Regions from separate parts of the Rossellomorea sp. NPDC077527 genome, predicted to be linked through region 1. Evidence: a T-box and tRNA genes for the amino acid it is inferred to sense, from the RefSeq annotation. Region 1 holds a T-box; the other holds one or more tRNA genes.
The links. A T-box is a leader RNA that pairs with one kind of tRNA and senses whether it is charged. The one in region 1 lies ahead of trpS (tryptophan--tRNA ligase), so its partner is inferred to be a tRNA-Trp.
Positions count from the first base shown of each region.

Region 2: it has a tRNA-Trp gene. The T-box ahead of trpS (tryptophan--tRNA ligase) is inferred to sense a tRNA for this amino acid. The anticodon was not compared.

Region 1 is NZ_JBITVL010000003.1:604,924-611,908, forward strand. It holds gene ACIGG7_RS12985 (peptide ABC transporter substrate-binding protein) at 1-1,147, opposite strand, end outside; gene ACIGG7_RS12990 (DUF3899 domain-containing protein) at 1,656-2,039, shown strand; T-box leader at 2,083-2,315, shown strand; gene trpS (tryptophan--tRNA ligase) at 2,368-3,366, shown strand; gene ACIGG7_RS13000 (YjbA family protein) at 3,470-4,219, opposite strand; gene ACIGG7_RS23735 (YuzI family membrane protein) at 4,303-4,524, opposite strand; gene ACIGG7_RS13005 (DUF2268 domain-containing putative Zn-dependent protease) at 4,648-5,409, opposite strand; gene fabF (beta-ketoacyl-ACP synthase II) at 5,561-6,805, opposite strand; gene ACIGG7_RS13015 (beta-ketoacyl-ACP synthase III) at 6,857-6,985, opposite strand, start outside.
Region 2 is NZ_JBITVL010000003.1:859,045-866,029, reverse strand. It holds rRNA gene rrf (5S ribosomal RNA) at 270-386, shown strand; tRNA gene ACIGG7_RS14330 (tRNA-Asn) at 394-468, shown strand; tRNA gene ACIGG7_RS14325 (tRNA-Ser) at 475-566, shown strand; tRNA gene ACIGG7_RS14320 (tRNA-Glu) at 584-658, shown strand; tRNA gene ACIGG7_RS14315 (tRNA-Val) at 687-762, shown strand; tRNA gene ACIGG7_RS14310 (tRNA-Met) at 787-860, shown strand; tRNA gene ACIGG7_RS14305 (tRNA-Asp) at 967-1,043, shown strand; tRNA gene ACIGG7_RS14300 (tRNA-Phe) at 1,351-1,426, shown strand; tRNA gene ACIGG7_RS14295 (tRNA-Thr) at 1,441-1,516, shown strand; tRNA gene ACIGG7_RS14290 (tRNA-Tyr) at 1,533-1,616, shown strand; tRNA gene ACIGG7_RS14285 (tRNA-Trp) at 1,625-1,698, shown strand; tRNA gene ACIGG7_RS14280 (tRNA-His) at 1,717-1,792, shown strand; tRNA gene ACIGG7_RS14275 (tRNA-Gln) at 1,832-1,903, shown strand; tRNA gene ACIGG7_RS14270 (tRNA-Gly) at 1,908-1,982, shown strand; tRNA gene ACIGG7_RS14265 (tRNA-Cys) at 1,990-2,063, shown strand; tRNA gene ACIGG7_RS14260 (tRNA-Leu) at 2,072-2,155, shown strand; tRNA gene ACIGG7_RS14255 (tRNA-Gly) at 2,160-2,233, shown strand; gene ACIGG7_RS14250 (carbohydrate ABC transporter permease) at 2,715-3,611, shown strand; gene ACIGG7_RS14245 (carbohydrate ABC transporter permease) at 3,611-4,438, shown strand; gene ACIGG7_RS14240 (ABC transporter substrate-binding protein) at 4,521-5,798, shown strand; gene ACIGG7_RS14235 (cache domain-containing sensor histidine kinase) at 5,940-6,985, shown strand, end outside.

The sequences.
Region 1 (6,985 bases):
TCGCTTTAGCCCAATAGTCAGCAGCTTTTTTAGTGTCAAATCCACCGAAATCGCCAACCGCTTCACGGTATTCAGTACCATCTGGACCCGTTACGAAATCTTTAGGTACTAAGTAGTTAGCAGGGATAGATCCATTGTTAAGAAGAACCTCAACCATACCTTCTTTGTCGTAAGCAGAGTCAATTGCTTTACGTGCGTTTACGTTTTTCAACACTTCATTTCCTTCGTTTAAACGCAGGAAGTATACAGCAGTATCCGCTTTTGTTTTGAAGTTTTCATCTGACTTGTATTTGTCTACAAATTCAGCTGAAAGACCAGCAACATCAGCTTTGTTTGTTTCAAAAAGGTTAACTCCAGTAGCAGTGTCTTTAACGATATTAAAGTTCACTTCTTTTAACTTAACAGTGTCTGCATCCCAGTAGCTATCGTTATGAGTTAATTTAAAGCTTTGTTCGTGCTTCCACTCAGAAAGAGTAAAAGGTCCGTTATATACTACAGTGTCAGCTTCAAGACCGAATTTATCGCCTTGAGACTCAACGAATTTTTGGTTTTGTGGATAGAATGTTGCGAAAGAAAGTAATGCTTTGAAATATGGTACAGCTGTTTCAAGCTGAACTTCTAATGTTTTGTCATCAATTGCTTTAACACCTAATTCTTCAACTGGCACTTCACCAGCGTTTACTTTAGCAGCGTTTTTGATATCGTACATGATGTACGCATACTCTGCACCAGTATCAGGGTTTAAAGCTTTTTGCCAAGCGTAAACGAAGTCGTTCGCTGTAACAGGATCTCCGTTTGACCATTTCGCATCACGGATCTTGAACGTGTATGTTTTACCATCTTCACTGATCTGTGGTTCTTCAGCAGCCATACCAAGTACAGCCTCGTCATTTTCACCTAATCGGTAAAGACCTTCGAATACGTTGTTCATTACTTTGAATGAAACAGAGTCAGTTGCTAGAGTAGAGTCCATTGATGGGATCTCAGACGCCTCCAGCAGGTTAAGTACTTGTTCTTTCTTTTCGTCAGAACCGCCTGCACCAGTTCCTTCCTCTTTGCTGTCAGTCTTCTTGTCGCCGCCACAAGCAGCTAGGAAAGTACTGAGAGCCAGAAGAAGAACCAGCAAGAATGAAAACTTTTTCTTCATCTTGAAATTGACCTCCTCGTAAATCTCATATTTATTTATCTTCTAATTTTCAGAAGATTTGTTACTTATTATACATGATAGAGAAATTATTGCAATATGAATTTAACAGTTTTTTTGCTAAATTATCAGATTAGTAGGTATATTGATATTGAAACCCTGTAATATCAACGTTTCTTTTAAACATTTTGGAGAGTTCGTCCTATTACAATTGTTACAAACGTAAATTCTCATAGGCTAAATATTACTGTCCTTTAAACAGGGTTCCTGCTCTTTGAAATTCTCTCTTGTTATAAATATTAAATTTCCAGACTAAATATAAATGATAGAATTCATACTTATTTCAGTTAACATCTTCAGCAATATTCCGCTCTCATCATATTGTATTCCCAAGTGGCTGTGTGTCGGTACTACTTATTCACTTTGAGAAGAATTGAATATCCATGAGTGAGGATTGAATTCTTTATAATCCTTCATGTATACTTTTGATAAAAACACTTAAAGGAGTATTATGAAACGAATCAATCTATTTACTATCCTTACATTCCTTTTATTCGTCATTGCTGTTGTGGTGGCGTCACTTCAAGAGAAAAACCTGCTTCTTTCAATTATAGACAGCTTATTTATTATCGGGATTTTGTATGTCTGTCTCGGTTCCCTTCTATATATTTTCGAAAAGGGTTTTTTCAATGGGCTCGTGTACGCAATCAAGCGTTTCCGAAAGAGCTCAAAACTCGGAAAGTACGCTTCTGAGTTCGATGAGCTGGACGAAACAAAGGAAGCCCATGAAGAATTCAGTGTCAAACGCTCCTATTCCATTACTAAGTCTTTATTGACACTCGGAGCTGTGACTCTGGTGTTGTCCATTGTGTTGACCTATCTTCTGTACACTTGAATTATTCAGCTCATTTTCATATAATGTACTTATATGAATTGAGTGAAAAGCAAGGATGAAGAGTAGTACTTTTCTATATGATTTAAAGAGAGCTTGTGGCCGGTGCGAACAAGTATTCATTAGAATAGGAATGGACTTCTGAGCTTTATTTGTGAACCGGAGTAGCTTATAACGGATTAACCTCACGTTAAAGGGGTTCCATGTTCAACATGGACTAAGCTGGCTCATTCGAGCACTTAGGGTGGCACCGCGGAAATGATCCCATTCGTCCCTATTTTTTATAGGACGGGTGGGTTTTTATTTTGTTTATATATAGGAGGAAAAAGAGATGAAAACAATCTTTAGCGGCATTCAGCCGAGCGGAACGATTACTCTCGGCAATTACATTGGAGCGATGAAGCAATTCACAGAACTCCAGGAGGAATATAATTGTTATTTCTGTGTAGTCGATCAACATGCCATTACAGTGGCCCAGGATAAAATGGAGCTGCGAAAAAATATCCGCAGTCTGGCTGCCCTTTATATCGCTTGTGGAATCGATCCTGAGAAATCGACATTATTCATTCAATCGGAAGTCCCTGCACATGCACAGGCAGGATGGATTTTACAATGTGTCACCTATATTGGAGAACTAGAAAGAATGACTCAATTCAAAGACAAATCCCATGGGAAAGAAGCCGTTTCTGCAGGGTTATTGACGTATCCTCCTTTAATGGCTGCAGACATCCTGTTATACGGAACGGATTTGGTTCCAGTCGGGGAGGATCAGAAGCAGCATCTTGAATTGACAAGAAACCTTGCTGAGCGATTCAACAATAAATACAATGATATCTTTACAGTACCTGAAGTCCGCATCCCTAAAGTCGGTGCACGAGTGATGTCCCTACAGGATCCATTAAAGAAAATGAGTAAATCCGATTCGAATCAGAAGGCGTTCATTACACTCCTCGACGATCCGAAACAAATTGAGAAGAAAATTAAAAGCGCCGTAACCGATTCAGATGGCATCGTGAAATACGATAAAGAAAATAAACCGGGAGTGTCTAACCTCCTTTCCATCTATTCGATTCTTGAAGGTAGTTCTATAGAAGAGCTTGAACAGAAATATGAAGGCAAAGGATATGGAGACTTCAAGGGTGACTTGGCTCAAGTGGTTGTAAATGCCATTAAGCCTGTACAGGACCGCTATTATGAATTGATCAATTCCGAGGAATTGGATGATATTCTGGACCGCGGTGCCGAAAAAGCGAACTTCACCGCAAACAAAATGCTTAAAAAGATGGAAAAGGCGATGGGATTGGGACGAAAAGAAAGAAAGAGAAAATAATAAAAACGACGAGACACGGCAATACCAGTGTCCCGTCGTTTTTTATTTACTTTTAACAAAAAACCTTAAGCCACTTTCTCGGCTCAAGGTTTAGAGGGATACATTAATTTACCTTTGGACGATTCTCGACTTCCCACAGTTTTTCAAAAAAGGGCTGTCCTTTAATAAGGTTCTCACACAGTGTCAGGTGCTTGTCCGACCAACCGTACTGGGTTTCTTCATAGAGCATCTGCCATATTTCTTCAAAGTCCATCGCTTGGATTGTCCGGTAGCGCTGAGGTGCCCATTCCGTATACCAGTATCGGATTTCCGCAGTATTATTCGAACTGTGAAGTTGATCCAATGCCATGAATAACAGCTGCTTCAATTGCCTTTCTTTTCTCGTCAGTCCACTCATCATATATGGATTCGGTGAAAGGATGTGATAGGCATCCTCTCTTTTCGGATCCTGCTGAATGGAGTACTGCACCGTTTCATGGCTTTCCACCATTTCGTAAACCAATTGCTCTTGTCTTGGTATCAGCCTGCTCTTCCTGATTGGCACAGTATACCCGATTGTGTCAATTGCAAGTATTCCCGTACCATCTGTGACGATAAAGCAATAATCCAACTGTATCCGTTCATGGTTTTTTCGCAAGTATGCTTTCTGATAGACATTATTAAGCAGTTGTTGAGGTAACTCTGATAAATCATTCTCGATGTAATGAAACAGTGACTTGTCCACTTTAATCAGAGGAACCTGATCTAATAATTCAATGACGTCCTCTTTTCTCCACTCATGAAAATGGCAGACATTATAGCCATTTTCTTCGCCTTCGAACCAATTTACCCATACATCATGAAGATATAACATGATTGACCCCTCGCTTTGCTTCAATCTTATTTGTCAATCAGTATAGGCTAATCTGTGTAAATTTATTCCTATTAATCAGGGTTTTATAGATAGTCATTGTTTTTTCTGCGGGGTATATAAATCGAGAGCGTAATGATGAGGAGTCCTAATAGAAGTAAATAACATTCGATTCTAGAGGACACGAAAAAAATATAGTCTGTAAAACTCATTCCAGTCGTGAGCAGATTTAAATACATGATTAAGCTTACCCCTCCTGAAACAGCCAGTCCAAATCCTATAAAGAGCCCAAACAATTGTCCCACCATACCTTCCGCCTCTATCCCTTACATTAAGATAATGGAGCTCGTCCATGCTTTCTATAGTTTATGAAAGGAATGGGAAGATATGACGGAACCCGGTGCCTATTTTCACGGTTACTGCCCTGAATTCTATGGTAAAAATATTGACGACGGTTTACCAAAGAGTGAAATCGTTGATGTATCCTGGTTTTTTAAATAGTTTTGGACTAATCGATAACCTGAAGAATAGCCTAGCATATTCGGATAGGATTTCTGACCAAGAAGAAGCTGATCATGCAGGGGGCTCCGTCGTTTCACATCCAAATTGGGTTCTATCCATTTATCATAGAAGCTTGACAACTCTGCTTCCTCATACGCTTTGGTCCATGGGGCTACATACTTCTCCCCACAGTATTCCCGGACGGCATTTTCTGCGAGCCCCTCAAAGATAATGGAATCAAGCAGCGTATATTGGTCTTCCTTTTTACTTAATTTCTTCATTCTGACACAGTGATGGTATTCATGTACAAATAGTGCTTCATATTCTTTTGGGTCTTCCTGGTCAGTGATAAAGAAGAATATTTCATCTTTGAAGCACACCCCTGATTTTTTCATTGAAGACTGAAACATCCCCCTTTTTTCCTGCACGGGGAATAAATAAATCGGAACACTCGGGCCATTCCATTTCCTTCTGTATTTCTTTTCATATAATGAAAATCTCGCCCAGATATCTTTTTCTTTCAACTTCTCAAAGATGTCACCGGCATGCTGTGCAGACCGGTACATTCCATGCTTCATCAAATAGTGGTAAAACGATTGTTGGTCCTCTTTACCGTTGATTGTTTTCTTCAGCAGTTCTAATGGCTTACTGATTAAATCTTCTAACCATACATCGGTAGGAGCAACAGCCACCTTCATCCCTCTTTTCCGGCTTTTTATATCTATATGTAAGGAAGAGTGTATTCACAACCGGAAAAGCATCAACGGGTAAGCTTTAATCGCCTATGGAGCTGAATGCAAAAAAAGAGCCCGCCAAATTCGATTGGGGGCTCTCATGTTTCATTTAGTCCGTATACTTTTTGAATACGATGGTAGCATTGTGACCACCGAATCCTAATGAGTTACTCATCGCTACATTCACTGCCTGCTCTCTTGCTTCGTTTGCTACATAGTCAAGATCACAGTCTGGATCAGGTGTTTCAATATTGATGGTAGGAGGCAGAATACTGTCTTTCATGGCAAGGACTGTGAAAATCGCTTCCACCCCTCCTGCTGCTCCAAGAAGGTGACCCGTCATGGATTTCGTTGAGCTCATCGCTAATTTGTATGCATGCTCCCCGAATACTTCCTTCACGGCCATCGTTTCGTATTTATCATTATATGGTGTACTTGTTCCATGAGCATTGATATAATCCATCTCTTCAGGAAGGATTCCGCCATCTTCCAGTGCCATCTTCATCGCTCTCGCCCCGCCTTCACCAGCTGGTGCAGGCGCAGTGATATGATAAGCATCTCCAGTACATCCGTATCCGACGATTTCCGCATAAATCGTCGCTCCACGTTTAAGGGCATGCTCAAGCTCCTCAAGCACGACGATACCCGCTCCTTCTCCCATTACGAAACCATCACGGTTTGCGTCAAAAGGCCTTGAAGCTTTTTCAGGGTCCGTGTTAGTGGAAAGGGCTGTGTTTGCACAGAAACCGGCAACGGACATTTTGGTGATTGGAGCTTCAGCTCCACCTGAAACCATTACATCAGCGTCACCGCGCTGAATGACTTTAAACGCGTCTCCGATGGAGTTGGTACCTGTTGCACATGCCGTTACGGTACAAGAGTTGAATCCTTTCGCTCCCAGCATGATGGACACTTGTCCTGCAGCCATATCAGGAATGATCATCGGTACGAAGAATGGACTTACCCTACGGTATCCGCGTTTTTGGAATGTTTCGTATTGTTGTTCGAATGTTTCCATTCCCCCGATACCAGAACCGATCCATACCCCGACTCGGTGAGCATTTTCCTCTGTGATGGAAAGTTTCGAGTCTTTAACAGCCATTAAGGATGCGGCAATCGCATAATGAGTGAAGCGGTCCATCTTTCGGGCTTCTTTTCTTTCCACCCCGAAATCTTCTATATTAAAGTCTTTTAACTCTGCTGCCACCTTTGCAGGATACTCATCAGCGTTTAAACGCGTTAATGGTCCTACACCCGTTTTCCCTGCTAAAATATTCGACCAGGTCGATTCAACATCATTACCCAACGGCGTGACACTGCCTAAGCCCGTCACGACTACACGCTTCTTATTCATTTAAATCCATCTCCTTTATCTGCATGTTGTAGATTGTCTTATGATTATCAATTATTTACCCCAGCGCATGATGATCGCGCCCCATGTTAAACCGCCACCGAATCCTACCATGACGACGACATCGTTCTCTTTCACTCTTCCCGCTTCCAGATCCTCGATTAAGGATACTGGGATAGAAGC
Region 2 (6,985 bases), 250 kb from region 1:
GACGACAAGCATTTCTGAGCAATCAGAAGAGGGTGCTTTTTACCCACAGCTGATTGAACTGAAATGACCTCGAGTCTCTAGCCGCCGGAGCTGGAATGATATCTACTTCAATAGTAGATGCAACATTGGTCGATTTTCGGCTTTCTTGACATCAATCCTTTATCTAGTTTTCAGGGAATAAATTTTATACATAAATATAAAAAAAGCCTTGAAAAAATATTTATACACGATATAATAGAACTTGTCCTTAAAAAAGAGACAATACATAGTCTGGTGATAATGGCGAAGAGGTCACACCCGTTCCCATGCCGAACACGGAAGTTAAGCTCTTCAGCGCCGATGGTAGTTGGGGGATCTCCCCCTGTGAGAGTAGGACGTCGCCAGGCATATCGTTCCGCAGTAGCTCAGTGGTAGAGCTATCGGCTGTTAACCGATCGGTCGCAAGTTCGAATCTTGCCTGCGGAGCCAATATATGGAGAGCTGTCCGAGTGGCCGAAGGAGCACGATTGGAAATCGTGTAGACGGTTAACGCTGTCTCAAGGGTTCAAATCCCTTGCTCTCCGCCATTATATTTTCTCAATATGGCCCATTGGTCAAGCGGTTAAGACACCGCCCTTTCACGGCGGTAACACGGGTTCGAATCCCGTATGGGTCACCAAAGTTTTAAAATCAGTATTCTTAATAATGGAGGATTAGCTCAGCTGGGAGAGCATCTGCCTTACAAGCAGAGGGTCGGCGGTTCGATCCCGTCATCCTCCACCATTGATATTTTAATATTTAAATCGTCGCGGGGTGGAGCAGTTCGGTAGCTCGTCGGGCTCATAACCCGAAGGTCGCAGGTTCAAATCCTGTCCCCGCAATACCATTTTTGACTCAGGATATCATAATCCTAAATGAGTCACGCATGGATAGTTATTTTCGCTATCGCGAGGTAATGAAACCTATTTTGCTAATGCAAAAAGCTTTGGTCCGGTAGTTCAGTTGGTTAGAATGCCTGCCTGTCACGCAGGAGGTCGCGGGTTCGAGTCCCGTCCGGACCGCCATTGTTATTTAAATAGTGTTTATTGAAATGGAAAAGGGTTTCGATAAGCGAGAAGGTCGAGGAAGCGATCGAAGGAACACCGGAGCGTATTTTACATACGTGAGGATGTGACTAAGTGAGCTGACGAAGAGATTCGAAGCTTAGTGGAAGCCGAAAACTATTTGGCTCAGTAGCTCAGTTGGTAGAGCACGGTGAATAATCTTCATCGAGTTAACATCAGCGTACAGCTCGAGCAGCTCCTTGATTCATCTTCCTGAGAGCTGGACGATGGACTACAACATTCTAATTGTAGGATGCATACTTAATAAGGCTCAGTAGCTCAGTTGGTAGAGCAATGGACTGAAAATCCATGTGTCGGCGGTTCGATTCCGTCCTGAGCCACCATTTATTTACTTGATGCCGGTGTAGCTCAACTGGTAGAGCAACTGACTTGTAATCAGTAGGTTGGGGGTTCAAGTCCTCTTGCCGGCACCAGTCAAGTGATTTAGCTGGAGGGGTAGCGAAGTGGCTAAACGCGGCGGACTGTAAATCCGCTCCTTCGGGTTCGGCAGTTCGAATCTGCCCCCCTCCACCATTTATCTTAGGGGTATAGTTTAACGGTAGAACGAAGGTCTCCAAAACCTTTGGTGTGGGTTCGATTCCTACTACCCCTGCCAATTTTTATTTTCATCATGGCGATTGTGGCGAAGTGGTTAACGCACCTGATTGTGGTTCAGGCATTCGTGGGTTCGATTCCCATCAGTCGCCCCATAAAAGTCACATTTTTATTTCCGTGACATATACTATCAGTGGGCTATAGCCAAGCGGTAAGGCATCGCACTTTGACTGCGACATGCGTTGGTTCGAATCCAGCTAGCCCAGTAGTGCGGAAGTAGTTCAGTGGTAGAACACCACCTTGCCAAGGTGGGGGTCGCGGGTTCGAATCCCGTCTTCCGCTCCAATAATATGGCGGCATAGCCAAGTGGTAAGGCATGGGTCTGCAAAACCCTGATCACCGGTTCAAATCCGGTTGCCGCCTCCATATGTAATGCCGGTGTGGCGGAATTGGCAGACGCGCACGACTCAAAATCGTGTTCCTCTGGAGTGCCGGTTCGATCCCGGCCACCGGTACCACATCGCGGGTGTAGTTTAGTGGTAAAACCTCAGCCTTCCAAGCTGATGATGAGGGTTCGATTCCCTTCACCCGCTCCAACTTACATATGACAGACTTTCTCACTATGAGAAAGTCTTTTTTATTGTTTTATAATGAAAAATTGATTCATTTTAGCAAGATTCAATCTTTTTGAGCTGAAGCAGGTTGATTTCACCACGCTGACATTCGATTCAGACCAGTATATTTTCAAAACTAGATCATTTATTTTCAATTCCACGATTTTATTTTCAAAAACTCCACTTTTATTTTCAATTCCAGCATTTTATTTTCAAAACCGCATTACTTACAACATGCTCCGACCCGAACCGGACGAATCGAAAGAAACCCAACCTTCTCATTTCCCCACACCACCAACAACCCAATACCCATCTAGTCAAAATTTTGCACCTTCTTCGTCAATTGAGTTCCCCTTTATAAGAAAGCGCTACCATTATAATGAAAGAAAGCGATTACACAGTTAGGGTGGTGATACGGGTGGAACCAAAGATTCAGACTGAACCAGTAAGCCCAGACGTACAAATGAAGGCAGTGACGAAGAAGAAGTTTAAGTATAAGAGCTTACTGACGTACGCTGCCTTTGTTGGACCGGCACTTTTATTTTTCTTAGTGATTCAAATTCTTCCGTTTTTGATGGGGGTGTATTATTCATTCACCTCATGGAATGGTGTCAGCTCTGTAGTCGAGTGGGTTGGATTCGATAACTACAAAAAGATTTTTACGGATGATAAGACGTTTTTTAATTCGTTCATGTTCACGACAAAGTTTATGTTTGCGGCTGTGATTATTAGTAACTTGATAGGATTCAGTTTCGCTCTGCTACTGAATGCAGCATTGAAGACTCGTAATATTCTCAGGACAGTATTTTTTATCCCGAACGTCATCGGCGGATTGCTACTCGGGTTCATCTGGCAATTCATCTTTGTTAAAGGATTTGCATCACTTGGCAATATGACGGATATCGGATTCTTTAAAATGCCGTGGCTTGGTGATGAGAAGACGGCGTTTTGGGGGATCGTCATCGTATTTGCATGGCAGATCTCAGGGTACATGATGGTCATCTACGTGGCAGCGTTACAAGGGGTGGATAATTCACTTCTGGAAGCAGCGAAGATGGATGGGGCATCGAACTGGACGCTCTTGACTAAGATCATCATTCCATTGATCTTACCGGCATTCACGATTTGTTTCTTCCTTACGATCTCAATGGCCTTTAAGATATTCGATTTGAACATCTCGCTGACAGGAGGCGGGCCATTCAATTCTACACAATCGGTAGCGATCAATATCTATCAGGAAGCATTCCAGAATAACCGCTACGGACTTGGAACGGCGAAATCAATTCTATTCTTTGTGGTAGTGGCAGTGTTTACGACGATACAAGTGATGGTGACGAAGAAGAAGGAGGTTGAGGCATAATGGGCAATCGCTATACGAAGAGAACGTTTGTATTAGAGATCATCGGGATTGTGATCGGGCTCATTTTCCTTATCCCTTTTTACTTCGTATTGATCAACTCGGTAAAACCGTTTGCAGCGATCCTGATCGATGCGGCGGCGTGGCCGAAGGAATTTGTGTTTTCTAACTATGCAAAAGTGTGGGAAGTCATCAATTTCCCACGGGCATTCTGGAACTCCCTTGTCATCACGGTTTTCAGTAACCTTGGATTGGTGATCATCAGTTCAATGGCAGCGTGGAAAATGGTTCGTACCCCAGGGAAGTTCAGTAAAATCTTATTCGTAGTCTTTGTGTCCGCCATGGTAATCCCGTTCCAAACGGTGATGATTCCTTTAATGAAAGTTGGGGGAACACTTGGACTTACAAATAGCATTCCAGGCCTCATCATTATGTACTTCGGATTCGGTGTTCCGCTTTCCTTATTCTTGTACCATGGATTTGTAAAGACGGTACCGATTGAAATCGAGGAGTCAGCGATGATCGATGGCTGTAGTCAGTTTGGCGTGTTTTGGAGAATTGTGTTCCCTTTACTGAAGCCGATCACGGTTACAGTGATTATTCTGAACACATTGTGGATTTGGAATGACTACCTGCTACCACTCCTTGTGTTACAGGATGCGGAGTTGCGTACGATTCCTCTGGCAGCAAGTTCGTTCTTTGCTCAGTATACGAAGCAATGGGATATGGGTCTTGCGGCACTGGTTCTCGGGATTACGCCTATCATCATCTTCTTCCTGTTTTTACAGAAGCATATTATCAAAGGAATTGCGTCAGGTTCGATCAAGTAGATATAAAGTTTCTGTCGAGATGGTCTATCATTGATACAGAAATTTATATAAAATATTTTATATCAGGGAGGTCAATCCATTTATGAAGCGTATTTTATTACTTTGTATGTCTTTGGTTTTAGTATTTGGAATTATTGCAGGTTGTTCTTCTAAAGACAAAACAAGCAGTTCAGGCGGAGATTCAGGTTCTGGAGATGATGTTGTGACACTGAACTTCTTCCAGTTCAAGGTTGAAATTGCCGACCAACTTCAAGAAATGATCAAGGAATTTGAAGCAGAGCATCCGAACATCAAGATCAAGCTTGAAACAGTTGGGGGAGGTGCCGATTACGGTGCAGCTCTTAAAGCGAAATTTGCATCTGGCGAAGAGCCGGATATTTTCAACAATGGTGGATTTAAAGAGTTAGAGCTTTGGAAAGAGAAGCTTGCCGATCTTTCTGATGAGCCATGGGTTGAGCATGTTCTTCCAATCGGTAAAGTGCCGATGACGGATGAAGACGGCAAGCTGTATGGTATGCCGGTTAACTTAGAAGGATATGGTTTTGTGTATAACAAAGACTTATTCGAAAAAGCAGGCATCACTGAGCCTCCTGCGACGATCGATGAATTGAAAGACGCAGCGAAAAAGCTTGAAGCAAAGAAAATCACTCCATTCTCAGCTGGTTACGGCGAGTGGTGGGTAATCGGGCAGCATTTACTGAACATTCCTTTTGCACAGCAGGAAGATCCGGATAAGTTCATTGCAGGACTGTATGATGGGTCTGAGAAGATTGTAGGAAACGAAAAGTTCAAACAGTTCAAAGAAGTACTGGACACAGAGCTTAAATATGCAAACGATAATCCATTAACAACTGATTACAATACGCAGGTAACACTATTTGCTTCTGGTGAAACTGCTATGCTTCAACAAGGGAACTGGACGGAGAACATGATCACGGAAATTAACCCTGATATCAATATGGGCTTCCTTCCTATTCCAATCAGTAATGACGAGAATGCCGACCGCCTTCCTGTCGGTGTACCGAATAACTGGGTACTGAACAAGAACTCAGAACACCTTGAAGAAGCGAAAACATTCTTGGAGTGGATGGTATCTTCTGAAACTGGTAAGCGTTATATCACAGAAGAATTTGCGTTCATCCCTGCATTTGATAATATCGAGCCAAATGGTCTTGGTGACTTAGGTCAATCCATTCTTGATTACTCTAAGGACGAGAAAACAATTCCTTGGACTTGGTTCAAATGGCCAGATGGAGCGAACAAAGAATTCGCTGCAACGATCCAGGAATATGCAGCTGGAAAAATCGATTATGATACTGTACTTGAGAGATTCCAACAAACATGGGATAACTTGAAGTAAACAGAATAATAGAAAGCATGTCTATCGAAGGCATGCTTTCTATTTTATAAGTTTAGTAGGAATATTTCGAAAAACACTTCCAAGAGCAGGGAATAACACTTTATACTAGGGTATAAGTGAGACTTGGGAGGTCCGTCCCTCATGTTAAAGACAAGCATTCGGAATAAGCTGATTGTGCTGTTGATGATTACGACGATTGTGCCGTTTGGCAGTTCGATCATTATTACATATTTGTATACGAAGGATTCGATAGAGGAGCAGGTAGTGAAGGAGAGCAGTAATCTGCTCTATCAGGGAAAGGTGAATCTTGAGAGCTATATCAACGAACTCAATGGGTTATCCCTGTCCCTCTATAATAATCCAGATTTCATTAATTTCATGAGATCGCCAAGTAAAGAGAATAATTACTTAACAATCGGAATCGTGAAGAACATTGTGCAAACGATTCTCTACACAGGGGATACGATCAACGGGGTGCGTATTTCTTTTGCTGACGGTGACCGGGTCATTTCGGCAACCAAGCGTTCCACTGTTGTATTTTCCAATAGAATAAAAGATTCACAGTGGGAATACTTCAGAAGAGCAGAGCGCAGCCCCTATAATATGTACATTGAACCAGCATACAGCCAGGAAGAGGAAAACATCAACCGTTCCAAGGAAATCATCACGATTCACCGCGCGTTCCGAAACGTTCCGGGAGATGAAGTGCTTGCGTATATTTCTCTGGACATTGCACCTGATAAAATCATCGATTTGAGCCGGAATCTGTACAATCCTGAATCAGAGGAATTTTATCTTCTTTCTTCAGAAGGGGAAATGATTTACAGCTCTGACCGTGACGTATCGGATGATGGAAACAACCAGAAGTGGATTAAGAAGATCCTTGATTCGAAAGATGTTTCAGGAACGCTTGAGTGGGAGGAAGATTCGTTCAGCGGGGTGATGATGTACGATCAATTGCCTGCTTCAGCCGGCGGCTGGTTACTCGTGAAACGGGTATCCTATGCAAACCTTTATGAAAGTGCTTTTAGTGTCGCGAAGATCAATATTTTGTTTGGTGTCCTTGGGTTGACCCTTGTGGTGCTTGCGACTCTGTTTGTTTCATTTAAGATCACCTCTCCGATCCGGATCCTCCTTGCGAATATTCAGGAGGTGGAAAAAGGGAATATGAAGGTGGAGGCTGAATC